DNA from 2 places in the Vibrio sp. nBUS_14 genome. Region 2 is predicted to be linked to the other one. Evidence: predicted binding sites of a transcription regulator. Region 2 holds the regulator's gene; the other holds the start of a gene.

Region 1 (7,582 bases), on a different replicon from region 2:
TCGATCATCGCTAATTTGCGACGGCAACGGCTCGCGATATGGTCAACATGATCATAGAAAGTTTTTGGATTGATCTCGAGTTTTCTACAGATTTCACGTACGGAATAGCCCATGAACAATAAGCCCATGAGGTTTTCTTGAAACTGAAGTTTTTTATTGGATCCTGACCACTTATCAACGAAGGTTGATTGGCAATCTTTGCATCGATAACGCTGCCTGTCACCGCTGTAACCGAAAGCATGATAAAGATGTTTGTGGGTATGAACCGATAGGCCAAAGTTATCGCAATCATCATTGCGGCAAGCAGGAAGGCCATCGCTGTGAAGTTGTCTCAGGCGATGAAGTTCGCTTAACACTTCACGATTGTTAAGTAAGGGGGGGAAAGCTCCACATTCACGACAAACCATCGCTGGACGCTTAGGGTTAGCGTGTTGCAAAACATACCGTTTTGCATCGCTCAAGCCAAAGTTGTCACACGCCAATGTTTTACAAAAGTTGAGTTGCAAACCATCCGCATCTTTTGGCAGCTTGTCGTTAGACACGATCTCCCCCTCGGGATTATTTGAGCAGCCAAATGAGCTTGTCTGCGGGGTAACGCTTTTCAATGTATCTTTTATCAAATCGTTAGATGTTGATTGCAGTCTCTAGAGCAACTTTCATCATGTCGTTGAAAGATTTTTGACGCTCTTCTGATCTTAGTTTCTCACCACGGATGATGTGGTCAGATACTGTTAGGATTGTTAGCGCTTTAGCACCAAGATCCGCAGCAACACCGTAGATACCAGCCGCTTCCATATCAACACCAAGGATGCCTAGTTTTTCCATTTTTTCGAAAAGGTCAGCTTCTGGAGTGTAGAAAAGGTCTGCAGAGAATACGTTACCAACTTTAACTGGAACTTCTTGAGCACGTGCTTGGCTTACTGCTTCTTCTAGAAGACCAAAATCAGCGATAGCAGCGAAGTCATGGTTGTTGAAACGAATACGGTTTACTTTTGAGTCAGTAGAAGCACCCATACCGATAACAACGTCCATTAGTTTAACGTCGTCACGTACTGCACCACAGCTACCTACGCGAATTACGTTCTTTACACCGTACTCAGCGATAAGCTCGTGTGTATAGATGCAAGCAGATGGGATACCCATACCGTGGCCCATGACAGAAACTCTCTTACCTTTGTAAGTGCCTGTGTAACCAAACATGTTGCGAACGTCACAAACTTGCTTCACGTCATCAAGGAATGTTTCAGCAATGTATTTTGCGCGAAGCGGATCGCCCGGCATAAGTACTGTTTCTGCGAAATCACCAGCTTGAGCATTAATATGAGGTGTAGCCATGGTCGTTCTCCAAAGTTTAAACGGTAATTATAGGAACAGGATTTAATCAATTACCGATTCTGTTGAATTGAATTCGTTTTGTTGAGGCAATATTAGCGAGTTAAAACGAGGTCTCGTGAGACTTTAGTCACAAAATAGATCCGGCATTATAGTTTTATTAATATTGATAACCAAATGTGTTGAAACCTTAAAGGCAATCGATTTTGTATGGGTAATTTGCAAGCTATCTACAGAAAAATCTCAAAATATAAACCTATTGCATATTAGTTTAGAGACAACAATACATTGTAGAGACGTTTGATCAGCGATAATCTAAACTTTGATAAAAGACAAACCAAGGAATTGTATGTCGTATTGCGCTAACTTGATGCCTTTGCTCGCTATGAAAATACAACTGCGCAAGATCGCTTTGCATACTGTGAGAAAGACTTTGTTCAGTCTGGTAACAACTCTTCTACTCGCAGGCGCGATGATTCCGTCGTGGGGGTCTGCTGCAACTTTTGAGTTGCCACCAAAAGAAAGTCGTATTGTGGGCAGAATACAGCAACATCAAGTCGCAGCGGGTGAAACGTTGGCTATTATCGCAAAGCAATACGATATTGGCTTCCTCTCTTTGATGGCGGCAAACAAAGGGGTCGATCCTTTTCTTCCTGCTGAAGGTTATGTGTTAAGCATTCCTAGCTTTTTGATTCTGCCGGACACTCCGAGAAAGGGCATTGTGATTAATCTTGCTGAGTTGAGATTGTATTACTTTGAGCCTGAGAAGAATCAGGTGCATGTGTTCCCGGTCGGTATTGGTCGAGTAGGGCGTGATACTCCCGAGATGATCACCAAGATAAGCCAAAAACGTTCAAACCCGACTTGGACTCCTCCAAACTCAATCCGTAAAGAGTACTTAGAGAAAGGGATAGAGTTACCAAGAGTGGTTCCTGCTGGGCCTGAAAATCCTTTAGGTGAATATGCATTGCGACTTGCTTATGGTGCTGGTGATTATCTGATACACGGTACCAATAAAGACTTTGGTATTGGCTTGCGAGTGAGTTCTGGGTGTATCCGTATGGAACCTAAAGATATTGAGTGGCTTTTTGAACAGGTGAGTCGTGGTGAACAAGTCACAATAATCGACGAGCCGATTAAGGTGTCTTTAGAGCCCGATAGAAGTGTATTTGTTGAAGCTCATGAACCATTGACGCGAAGTGATGGCTCTAAGAAATTACTGCAAATCCCTGTTGAATTAAAATGGTGGCTTGAAGACGCAGATCTTTCTAATTCAAAGGCGAAAGCGGTGATCTTTGCTCAAAACGGTGTGCCTGTTGAAATCGCACCACCTGTGATTGAGTTTTAAAAATGAACCATCCTCTCTCAATAAAAAAACACCACCTCGAAAAGAGGTGGTGTTTTCAATTTACTGTATGTATATACGTCTTTTGAAATCTACAGCTTCATTGAGCTTCTATCTCAACTACTTAGTGTAAGACTCAGCAATGTTGTCGATACGGTCGTTAGCTCGATCCGCTTCTTCTTTTGCTGCCATAGCCGCAGCTGATGCTTCTTGAGCTTTCATTTCAGCAGCCGCTTTGTCACTCTTAAGTGCTTCTACTTCGCTGGTTAGCTCAGCAACTTGGTTAGTTAGTTGGTCCATTTCTGATATCGCTGCTTCTTCAGGCTCTGAAGAACAACCTGCTAAAATAAATACTGAGGCTGCAGCTGCGATTAACATCTTATTCATAAGAACTCCTTGCTTATTTATCATCAAAAGATGCGCTATACATTCTTTATCATATAGTCGCTTCATTAATGATTGTAGCGACTAATTTTTTAACTGCAAAAACAATAACTAAAGAAATTGCTAAATTTTTGAGGTAATTAGCTAGGCATCACAATCAGTCTCACTTTTGAGATGACGTGTGTGGCTCGGTAATAATACAGTGAAAAGGTGAGTCACCCCTTTGTTCGCGGTACATACAATATTCTGGCTAACATTAGATAAAGGGATAAATTTACTGTGATCTCTATCCTTATAAAGTACTTTCGCGGTATCATGTCACGTTAAATTAATTTTATTCAATACCATCATGACTGGAGAGTCCTTTGCACTTTAAAGATTTAGGCTTAGATAACCGCTTACTGAAGAACTTAAAACATTACGACTTCAAGAAGGCGACAGAGATCCAATCAAAAGCGATCCCTGTTGCTATTGCTGGTAAGGATCTATTGGCTTCATCAAAAACGGGATCAGGAAAAACATTGGCGTTTGTGTTGCCGATGATACATAAAGCATTAAAAACAAAAGCGTTTTCTGCTAAAGATCCTCGTGGTGTAATTTTGGCTCCTACTCGTGAGCTAGCAAAACAAGTTTACGGCGAGCTGCGTAGCATGCTTGGCGGTCTGTCTTACGAAGCCACACTTATCTTGGGTGGCGAAAACTTTAACGACCAAGTTAAAGCTCTACGTAAGTACCCTCGTTTTATTGTTGCGACTCCAGGTCGTCTTGCGGATCACCTTGAGCACCGCTCACTGTTTTTAGATGGTGTTGAAACGCTAATCCTTGATGAAGCTGACCGTATGCTGGATTTAGGTTTCGCACCTGAGTTACGTCGCATTGCGAATGCAGCTAAGCACCGTCGTCGTCAAACGTTGATGTTCTCTGCGACGCTTGATCACGCGGAAGTGAATGGCATTGCAAATGAAATGCTTGACGCACCTAAGCGTATCTCTGTTGGTGTTTCTAACGAACAGCACCTTGATATCACTCAGAAGTTTTACCTTTGTGACCATCTTGATCACAAAGAAGCGATCTTGGATCGTGTGATTGAAGAAGCTGAATACCGTCAGGTGATGATCTTCACTGCAACTCGTGCCGATACTGACCGTCTAACGGATAAGTTGAACGAGAAGAAGCTCAAAGCTGTGGCATTGAGCGGCAACTTAAACCAAACGCAACGTAATGCCATCATGAGCCAATTTGAGCGTGCGGTTTACAAGATCTTGGTAACAACCGATGTTGCTTCACGTGGTATCGATATTCCAAACGTAAGCCACGTGATTAACTTTGATATGCCTAAGCATACAGAAGAGTACGTGCACCGCGTTGGTCGTACTGGTCGTGCAGGTAACAAAGGTGATGCGATCTCTTTAGTTGGTCCAAAAGACTGGGACAGCTTTAAGCGTGTTGAGCTTTACCTTCAACAAGATCTGACTTTCTCAGTACTTGAAGGCTTGAAAGGTAAATTTAAAGGTATTAAGCCTCGTAAACCTGCTTTTGCTAAAGGCGGGCCTGCGAAGAAGAAGACCAACACCCAAGTTAAGAAAACGCCTAAGAAACCGGTTAAGCGCGATAAGAGCTTCCACCAAAATGTGGCTGTGGGTGATACCGTGTTTATCCCTAAGAAGAAAGTCGCACCAAAAGTGGACGACGAGTAATCAACTTGCGTGACCTAAAAGCTTAGCTTTGAAAGGTTGATGCAAATAAAAACCGCCAATGATGGCGGTTTTTTTGTATCGGTATTTTGTCTATTTCTCGTCTCTCTTTATCTTGCCCTATGCTCTTTTAATTTCTGAAAAGCTTGAAAGGACTCTTATCTTTGCATCTATTCAAAGTCGAAGGTCGAAAATGAAGACATGAGAATATTATCCGCTAGATATTTATGGATTGCGGTAGTTGGGTGCGTCACCCCCCAAAACACATAGCGGTCTGAGCCATAGGTCGCGCAATCATTAGTCAAGCTATGGCGATATAAGTAATCGGAAGCCGAATGGCGTTGAATATCTAAACATGCATCCGTAGCGTTCAGAAATCCATGCTGCTGCGGGTTTTCAGTAATGTGGTTAAACAGATCATGAGCATTGAAAAGTACGACATTGACTCCCCTAGCTTGGTAATACTCAGCTTGCTCTTTGATGAAGAGGTTAAACTCAATTATTTTGCAATGCACAATAGAAATTTCGTCTTCTGTTGAGTATTTAAATTGTGGAGCTTTTGTGGCGTCAGGGAGGGTGAAGAGCAAAATGTTTTGAGCACCACTTCCTGTTAAACGAATTAGAGCACTGCTGAAATCAGCTTTTACATCAGCCACCGATCGTTCGTAATTCATAAAGTCGTTAAGGCCGAACTCCAAAGTAAATAATGAGTTTTCTGGACGGTAATTCTTTGCGGCTTCCATGTATTTCAGGTACGACGTGACTTGGTCATAAACTCCTTTGAGGACTCCATACTGATTTGTGCCTGCTGCCCCACCAACTGCCCAGTTATACAGAGGTATGTTTTTCTCTCTAGCTAGGTACTCAGTCCAGACTAAGCCATTTGAGAAGTGACCTAAGAACCATGAGTTGGCATTCGGAAGAACCCATTGCGAACCGTTGAATACGTTTCCAGTATCAGAAAGGCTATCCCCAAAGGTGATGATTCGATTAATTTTATTATCTTGGAGTTCTTCGTCATTCGTCCATATTGAGTGGTTATAGGAGAAGCGACTGTCTGCTGCAAAATAAGTGATGTCGGCGGCATCATGCTGGATGTCTAGTGTCTCTTCGCAACGTTGTTCCATTTCTGATTGTGGTGTTCCACTAAAGAACATGTTTTTATACGATGAAGGCGACCACCAATATCCATCTATAGTGTAGTAATTGCCATCTTCGTTTCTTGCCCATTTCCAATCAGTTGCAACGGAGTCATTCGATATGTCGGTTCGGTACCAGCATCTGATATATGATCGTGTATCAAGCATCTGCCCTTGTGCTACTTCGTCAGGAATTGTTGAATCTAGAGGCATTGATGTATCTGCGATAGCTGATGCAATTAGAGGCATTGTCAACGTAAATACCAAGATCATTTTCTTCATTTTAGAGTACTCATTTAGCAAAGTAAGTAAGGTTAATTACTTTATTATTAATAATAAGAATAAATATCATTTAGACAATGTATTGAACATTACTCATTGTTGCGTCAATAACTCATATGAAGCAAGTGTCATAATTGTTGCACAGATCCAACTTTCAACGCCTTTGCGTTCTTTAATTTTTCTCTGGACGAGAGTCCATACCTACTTTATTAACATTCAATATTAATAGTTATCTCACTTAATGATTATTAATCAATTACTTACTTGTTTTTTCGTTTATTGTGACTTTGGTGGGATCAATGTTCATCACAACTGTTTAATTCAAGTTCAATATCACAAATATCGAGTTGCTACTTTCTGTTTTATAAAATCATCAACTACGGTTTTCTTTACTCATCAGAGGTCTAGTCTGTTTAAGGAAAGAGCATTGAAAAAGATATTTATTTGGACGATAGCCTGTCTATCCAGTTTTGGTGTCTATGCCGGAACGAGCGCATCTGCATTAGAAGCCAGCGGATACACGGAAACGAAATATCCCATTATGTTGGTACATGGTTTGTTTGGTTTCGATACATTAGCGGGTGTCGACTATTTCTACGGCGTGCCTGAATCCCTAACCAAAGATGGCGCGAGCGTATACGTCGCTCAGGTCTCTGCAACCAACAGTTCTGAGGTCCGTGGCGAACAATTACTCAGCCAGGTTGAAACGCTGTTAGCAGTAACGGGAGCAAGTAAGGTGAACCTGGTTGGTCACAGCCACGGCGGACCAACAGCGCGTTATGTGGCGTCAGTACGTCCTGATTTGGTTGCTTCAGTGACAAGCATTGGTGGTGTGCATAAAGGCTCGAAAGTCGCCGACCTCGTGCGTGGAACCGTATCAGAAGGTTCAGCCGCGGAAGGTATTGCGGTTAAGTTGGCTGGTGGGTTGACGACGCTCATCAACCTGTTGTCTGGCGGAACGGATCTTGATCAAGATGGCCTTGCTTCCCTTGAAGCATTGACCACTGAAGGTTCGCTTGCATTCAATCAGTTTTACCCTGAAGGCGTTCCGACGTCTGCGTGTGGTGATGGTGAATGGCAAGCAAACAACGGTGTTTATTACTATTCATGGACAGGATCTTCCACTTTTACCAACCTTCTTGATCCTACCGACGGAGCGATGACAATCCTTGGTTTAGCCTTTAACGAACCTAATGACGGCTTAGTGTGAGCATGCAGCGCGCATTTGGGCAAAGTGATTGGTGATGATTACAAGATGAACCATCTAGACGAGATTAATGGGTTGTTGGGCATCCATCATCTCTTTGAGACCGATCCCGTGACGCTATATCGCCAACACGCGAATCGATTGAAGTTGGCTGGCCTGTAGGTCGCACTGCCCAAAAGTTAAGATCATAAGGAAAATA
Region 2 (7,582 bases):
GATCGCCAAGTGGCACCGTTTGATGGTGACCTAAGCGATTACTACAAGTGGCTAACTGAACAACAAAAAGTTGAGCGCAAAGAAGCGCAAGCATTGGTACCAGCGAAAGACGGCACCAACAGTGCAGCTGCGAAAAAAGAGCAGAAACGCAAAGAGGCCGAGTTCAGAAAACTAACTGCACCACTTCGTAAAAAGCTAACTCAATTTGAAAAGCAAATGGATAAGCTGACGCAGGCTCTTGAAGAAGCCGAGCAAGAATTATCCGACACTTCACTGTATGAAGCTGAAAATAAGGCTAAACTGAACAAAGTGCTCGCTCTACAAGCGAGCAGTAAGTCACAGCTAGAAGAAGTTGAAATAGATTGGATGTCCACTCAAGAAGAGCTTGAGCAGATGGAACAGGATATGGATAGCTTATGAGCCCAGAGCACGCCCCAATATCACTAACACTGGAACGACTATGGCAATTTAGCCTTCAGTATTACAGTGTGCGCGGTGTAAAGGATGCGTGCCTAGCTTTGCAAAACCAGTTCCACGGCAACGTCAATCTACTGCTGCTTCTCAAATGGCTTGATGAGCAACAATTGTCTTTTTCCGAAGAAGAGTGGCACAAGGTACAACAGTGCTTAAGCCGCTCTGAAACCCTGCTTCATAGCTATCGAGAGCTGCGTAAGCACCTCAAACCTCAAGTCGTCGATTCCCTCTACCGTGAAGCTCTCCAATTTGAACTTCAGTTAGAGAAGCAACAGCAATCTGATCTCGTCGACTGCATTAACTCTCTTCAGCTTACGGCTAACCAGCAATCACCACTCGCTTTTCAATACTGTCGTTTATTGGGGGCTGAAAACCTCTACGACGCTTTTTCTGAACCAGCACCTCAACCCTAACGCGTTTACTTTCTCTTATCTTCAATCAAGATCCAAGCTTACCTTGGTAGTATCGCTCTTCATTTTCACACGGGATTGGCGCGCATGATTGGCAATATGTTTGAAGCTCAATCTCGAAAATATTCAACTAGTTACCTACGCCCTGTTTTTGTAACCCGTATCAGTGAAACCCTTGCACTTATACCGAGAATCAACCAAGCTCAAATAAAAACGTGGGCGTTTCGCCAAAAGCTCAATACTTTACAAAGCCCATAAAAGAAGCATGGACTGTTTTATGACAATATTTACCGCAGCCGCTGGTTTATCGAATCCGCACTTACAAACCTTAGTGCCACGGTTTATTAGAAAGCAGGCATTGTTTGACCCTCAATGGCAAACCTTAGAAACACCCGACGGTGACTTTCTCGATCTTGCTTGGAGCGAAACGCTAGAGGGTGACACCCCAAGTAATGAGGTTCGAAGTAACAAGCCGATATTCGTTCTATTCCATGGCTTAGAGGGAAGCTTTGAAAGCCCTTATGCCAACGGACTGATGAATGCCTTTGCTAAAGATGGCTGGCTATCAGTGATGATGCACTTCAGAGGCTGCAGCGGAAAGCCCAATCGCTTGGCTCGCGCTTACCATTCAGGTGAAGTCGAAGATGCGCGCTTTTTCCTAAGACATCTACACGCCCAGTTCCCCAATAACCCTAAGGTAGCGGTTGGTATCTCTTTGGGCGGTAACATGCTGGCGAACTATTTGGCTGAGTACGCGGACGACCCATTGCTGTCGGCGGCGACGATTGTCTCTGCACCTTTTGATCTGGCTTGTTGCTCTAGTCGTATTGAGCGAGGTTTCTCTAAGCTCTATAAAAAGTACCTGCTCAACTCTCTCAAATCTAATGCCTTGAAAAAGATTAAGCTGCTGCAAGAAAAGCTCGGTATCACCGCCGAAACCATTAAGAAGATAGACAAGCTGTATGAGTTTGATGAACGGATTACTGCGCCTCTGCACGGGTTCAAGAATGCTCAGGACTACTATGCCCAATGTTCTGCATTGCCTAAATTGAATCGGATTAAACTGCCCACACAGATCATTCATGCGAAAGACGATCCTTTCATGACCGATGATGTAATTCCAAAATTCGTTCTACCGGACAATATCGATTATCGTCTGTTTCAAAAAGGCGGCCATGTGGGGTTCATTACTGGTAGCACGCTCAAACCAAGGTTTTGGTTAGAAGAAGCATTACCCGCCTACTATGAAAGTATTCAAGATTCGGCATAATGGCGAAGCCTTTGTTAAGGGCTGAGTGGTAGACACACTGATCAACACATCAATAAACCTATTAATGAACATATCCATGAACATAAAAGAGAGAAGTATTTATGATCATCCCATGGCAAGACATCGCACCAGAAACGCTGGAAAACCTCATTAAAGAATTCGTGCTGCGTGAAGGCACAGACTACGGTGACGTAGAGGTTTCACTGCAAAACAAGATTGACCAAGTGAAACATCAATTAGCCTCAAAGGAAGTCAGCATCGTGTTTTCTGAGCTCCATGAAACCGTTGATATTCAAGTCACAAAATGCTTCTAAGCTGCGCTCATACAGGAGCCGTGTTATAGTGGTAAACGATTGCTAACAAGTAAGTTACTCAAAAGACAAGGGTTGTCATGTCCGCTAAACATCCAATTATTGCAGTGACGGGTTCATCTGGAGCCGGCACCACCACTACCTCAGAAGCCTTCCGTAAAATGTTCAATATGATGGACGTGAAGGCAGCTTGGGTTGAAGGGGATAGTTTCCATCGCTTCACTCGACCAGAGATGGATGTCGAGATCCGTAAGGCACGCGAACAAGGTAAGCACATCAGCTACTTTGGTCCACAAGCTAACGATTTTGGCGCATTAGAAGAGTTCTTCCGTCAATACGGTAATGAAGGCACGGGCAAAGTCCGCAGTTATCTACATACCTTCGATGAAGCCGTTCCTTACAACCAAATGCCTGGCACCTTTACGCCATGGCAAGAGATCCCTGAAAACTCGGATGTGATGTTCTATGAAGGCCTTCATGGTGGTGTAGTCGATGGAGACATTAACGTCTCGCAATACGTCGACCTGTTGATCGGCATGGTACCTATCGTAAACTTGGAGTGGATCCAGAAATTCGTTCGTGACACACGCGATCGTGGGCACTCTCGCGAAGCGGTGATGGACTCGATTGTTCGCTCAATGGATGATTACCTTAACTACATTACCCCGCAGTTTTCGCGCACTCATATCAACTTTCAGCGTGTTCCAACCGTAGATACATCGAATCCACTGAACGCCAAAGGGATTCCAAGTTTAGACGAAAGCTTCGTGGTTATACGTTTGCGCGGTATCAAAAACGTCGATTTCCCTTATCTTTTGGCTATGATTGATGGCTCATTTATGTCACGTCATAACACGCTTGTAGTGCCAGGAGGCAAAATGAGTTTTGCTATGGAGCTCATTGTAAGGCCAATCTTGCAACAACTCATCGAAACCGGAAAAATAGGTTAACAAAACGACATTCTGGTTGATTACTTTTCATACCGTGATCATGTGCACAATTTTGCGTAAAAAATCGTAGCTTGGCCACGATTAAAATCAAGAAATAGTACCTGAAAAAGGATACTATTCTTAAACGAGACACAAGATAGCTTGCAGCACTCAACGAGTGCTCTTATCCTAACTGAGTCAATTCAGGCTTAGCTAAAATACGGAAAGCGGCAAGCATACCCTGCAGAGGAAGTGAGATATTATGGTTCTAGGTAAACCTCAAACCGATCCAACATTAGAGTGGTTCCTTTCACACTGTCATATTCATAAGTACCCTTCAAAAAGTACTTTGATTCATGCTGGTGAAAAGGCAGAAACCTTGTACTACATCGTTAAAGGTTCTGTGGCTGTTCTTATTAAAGACGAAGAAGGTAAGGAAATGATTCTTTCTTACCTAAACCAAGGCGACTTCATCGGTGAACTTGGACTTTTCGAAGAAGACCAAGAGCGTACTGCATGGGTTCGTGCAAAATCTCCTTGTGAAGTAGCTGAAATTTCGTTCAAGAAATTCCGTCAACTTATTCAAGTGAACCCAGATATCCTAATGCGCCTTTCAGCGCAAATGGCAAACCGTCTACAAGTAACTAGCCAAAAAGTTGGTGACTTAGCGTTCCTTGACGTAACAGGTCGTATCGCTCAAACGCTACTTAACCTAGCGAAACAGCCAGATGCAATGACTCACCCTGACGGCATGCAAATCAAGATCACTCGTCAAGAGATTGGCCAGATCGTTGGTTGTTCTCGTGAGACAGTAGGACGTATCTTGAAAATGCTTGAAGAGCAGAACCTAATTTCTGCACACGGTAAGACTATCGTGGTATACGGCACTCGTTAATCTCGATTAGCTGAGCCAAAAATTTGAAAGCCACCAAATGCAAATTTGGTGGCTTTTTTGTTTTCCAAGGTCTAGAGAGCAGATACAAGATACAAGATACAAGATACAAGATACGAATGGGACAGTTACTGCTTCCAAGCGCAAACACTTTCGAAGCGAAGCGTAACCGTATCTCTAGGGCAAAGCACATGCTCGTATCTTTCTTTAACCGTTGGTGCTTTCGAAGATCTTATCCGCTGATGCTGCAACGAATCCTGTATAAAGCTCACCATTGGCCATCGCATAACGCTTAGCGAACTCATAGAAACCACCGGGAATCATCTCATTGCCTTCAACAAATGAAACTGGGACTTTGTCTGCCATTGTTGATGATTGCTCTAATAAGACCTCTGGAGAGCCTTTAACCTCACCACCAGACGCATTGACCGTGAAGCCTGACTCGCTCAGGTAATCATTCACTGACTGCACTTCATCAAAAGCGTCGAGTTGATTAACACTCACCGTAAAGTGGTTTGCACCGTAACCATGAGCTGCGAGCCAAGAAGCGTATTCACTCTCTTTTGCTAGCACTTGGAAATCTGCGAAATTCAAATCCCAAAGACGACCACCAAACAAGAATTCATGGCCTTGAAGCTTACTTGCGTCAACTTGCTCAACCAACTTAGCAACAATCTGTTGCAGATCACTTGAACACTCTTCTACTTTCAACTCACTAATGAACACTTTTGGTTGGTTTGGATCTGGGTGCTCGTAGTGCTTAGCCACTAGCTTCTTGCTCTCAAATAAGTAATCGCCACACGCCTTGTAACCTAACTCAAAGAAAGGTTTAGCCAATGTTTCAATACCTAGCGGTGCAACATTGAAAGTACGCAGTGCAATGTGATCATTAATCAGAGCTTCGTCTTCTTTCAGCAAGTGATGCACTTTCTCAGCCGATGGACACAGCCTGTGAATATAATCGTCCCATAGTGATTTAAAGAGTAGATCGGGCGTCATGGTGACTCCTTGTTAGAGGTTCTAGCAAGCTAGTAATTTGGATTAGAAAGGAAGAGGCTGGACATAGAGTCAGCAGCCATCAGCCTGTGACATACTTGTTCTATTATTATCTACCGCCCAATCGAGGTGTCGGACGTGGGTGAAAAGAGGAAGCGATAACACCGCTTCCTTATTACACAATTAACCAATGAATCTGTTATTCATGAACCTAGAGCTCATAAGCTTGTGATTCATCAAGTTATAGCTTAAAAGCCAAAACTACAGCTCAATACCAGGGCTAAACGTAGCTGGCAGTTGAGTTTCACCACCTTCCATTGACGCCATTGGGTAAGCACAGTAGTCCGCCGCGTAGTAAGCACTTGGGCGTAGGTTGCCTGAAGCACCCGGGCCGCCAAATGGTGCATCACCACTTGCGCCTGTTAGCTGGCGATTACGATTAACAATACCCGCACGGATATGATCAACGAAGTATTCCCACTCTGAATCGTCTGTTGATACTAAACCGGCAGACAAACCAAAGCGCGTGTCATTAGCCAATTCAACCGCTTGCTCTAGCGATTGATAACGAACCACTTGCAGCAATGGGCCGAAGTACTCTTCATCTGGCAACTCAGCAATGTTGGTTGCATCGATAATACCCGGAGAAACAAACGCCGCTTCGCCCGCTTTTGCTTCGACTAGGCTTACACCACCTAGTGATTGCAGATTAGCTTGCGCGTCCAGAATGAACTTAGCTGCCGCTTCAGAGATTTGTGGGCCCATGAAGGGTGCGGGCTCAGCGAATGGCTGCTCAACACGAATCTTCAAGGTAGCCGCAACGAGCTTATCGAGCAATTGATCGCCCTTCTCGCCAACAGGAACATACAAACGACGAGCACATGTACAACGTTGACCCGCACTGATGAAAGCCGATTGAATGATGGTATAAACCGTCGCGTCAGCATCACCAAACTGGTCACTGATCACCATCGGGTTGTTGCCACCCATCTCTAGCGCCAGCATCTTGCCCGGTTGACCTGCGAATTGACGGTGAAGGATATGACCGGTATTAGCACTACCCGTGAATAGCACGCCATCAAGACCTTTAGCATCGGCTAGTGCAATACCTGTCTCTTTCGCGCCTTGCACTAGATTGATCACACCAGCAGGAAGGCCAGCTTCTTGCCATAGCTTCATCGCAAACTCACCCGTCCAAGGTGTCTGCTCTGACGGCTTAAATACCACGGTATTACCCGATAATAGAGCTGGAACAATATGACCGTTTGGTAGGTGACCAGGGAAGTTATAAGGGCCAAATACCGCCATTACACCTAATGGACGATGGCGCAATACGATTTGGTTACCTGCCGCTTCACGCGAAGCTTCGCCCGTACGTTCGTGGTAAGCACGAATAGAGATAGCGATCTTACCCGCCATTGCGCCCGCTTCAGTGCGAGTTTCCCAAATCGGTTTACCCGTCTCTTTTGCAATAATCTGTGCAATCTCTTCGCTGTTCTCTTTTACCTTCTCAGCAAAGTTCAACACGACCGCTTCACGCTCAGCAAAGCTCAGTTTTTTCCAAACTAAGAACGCGTCACGAGCCGCTGTTACTGCAGATTCAACCTGCGCTGGTGTTGCACTATCGCCTTGCCACACGACTTCATTATTGTATGGACTTACTGATGTCATGGCATCGCCTTGACCTGCCACCCACTGTCCTGCTATCCACTGAGTCATACTTCTATCCTTAAAATCTTCGACAGATAATCGCCGCTCTTATTGAGCCAACATGCGAACGAATTCGCCTTCTTTTACTTCAAGAGCGCTTGCTACTTCAGATGATAAAATCACTGTGTCGCTTGCTTGGTCATACGCGCCTTTCGCGGCTACTGCGCGGAAGTTCTCAAACGAGGTATTACCAATTAGGAAGTCTTTAGAGCTGGAGTGCTCTGCAATTTTCACCTGAGCTCGAATCGCATGACGCACTGATTCAATGTTTCTTAAATCACACTCAACCGTTGGGCCTGCATCAAAGATGTCGACATAACCGCGGTTAGTGAAACCTTCACGTTCCAACAACTTAAGTGCTGGGCGTGTATTATCATGTACCTCTCCAATCACCGCCTGAGCCTCTTTGCTCAGTAGGTTCACGTAGATAGGCAGCTTCGGCATTAGGTCAGCAATAAAGCCTTTCTTACCGATACCGGTTAGGTAATCTGCAAGCGTGAAATCAATTGAGAAGAAGTGCTCTTGCAGCCATTGCCAGAAAGGTGAGTTACCTTCCGCATCCGATACACCACGCATCTCAGCAAAAATCG

Evidence for each region. The regulator CRP, encoded in region 2, controls carbon source genes, mostly activating them, when cyclic AMP is high. The targets are predictions, from matches to a motif close to TGTGANNNNNNTCACA.
Region 1: a site for CRP is predicted at 1,452-1,467, ahead of deoD (purine-nucleoside phosphorylase). Genes of this name have one in related genera too.

Annotation. Positions count from the first base shown of each region.
Region 1 is NZ_CP179207.1:513,854-521,435, forward strand. Features, by position in the region: gene ACMAZD_RS19900 (transposase) at 1-542, opposite strand, end outside; gene deoD (purine-nucleoside phosphorylase) at 625-1,335, opposite strand; gene ACMAZD_RS19910 (L,D-transpeptidase family protein) at 1,682-2,680, shown strand; gene ACMAZD_RS19915 (Lpp/OprI family alanine-zipper lipoprotein) at 2,798-3,064, opposite strand; gene ACMAZD_RS19920 (DEAD/DEAH box helicase) at 3,427-4,758, shown strand; gene ACMAZD_RS19925 (SGNH/GDSL hydrolase family protein) at 4,926-6,176, opposite strand; partial or broken gene ACMAZD_RS19930 (esterase/lipase family protein) at 6,604-7,545, shown strand.
Region 2 is NZ_CP179206.1:3,384,600-3,392,181, forward strand. Features, by position in the region: gene ACMAZD_RS16005 (ABC transporter ATP-binding protein) at 1-420, shown strand, start outside; gene ACMAZD_RS16010 (TIGR02444 family protein) at 417-887, shown strand; gene ACMAZD_RS16015 (hydrolase) at 1,162-2,154, shown strand; gene ACMAZD_RS16020 (YheU family protein) at 2,256-2,468, shown strand; gene ACMAZD_RS16025 (phosphoribulokinase) at 2,546-3,415, shown strand; gene crp (cAMP-activated global transcriptional regulator CRP) at 3,657-4,289, shown strand; gene ACMAZD_RS16035 (DUF1338 domain-containing protein) at 4,494-5,285, opposite strand; gene astD (succinylglutamate-semialdehyde dehydrogenase) at 5,544-7,001, opposite strand; gene astA (arginine N-succinyltransferase) at 7,041-7,582, opposite strand, start outside.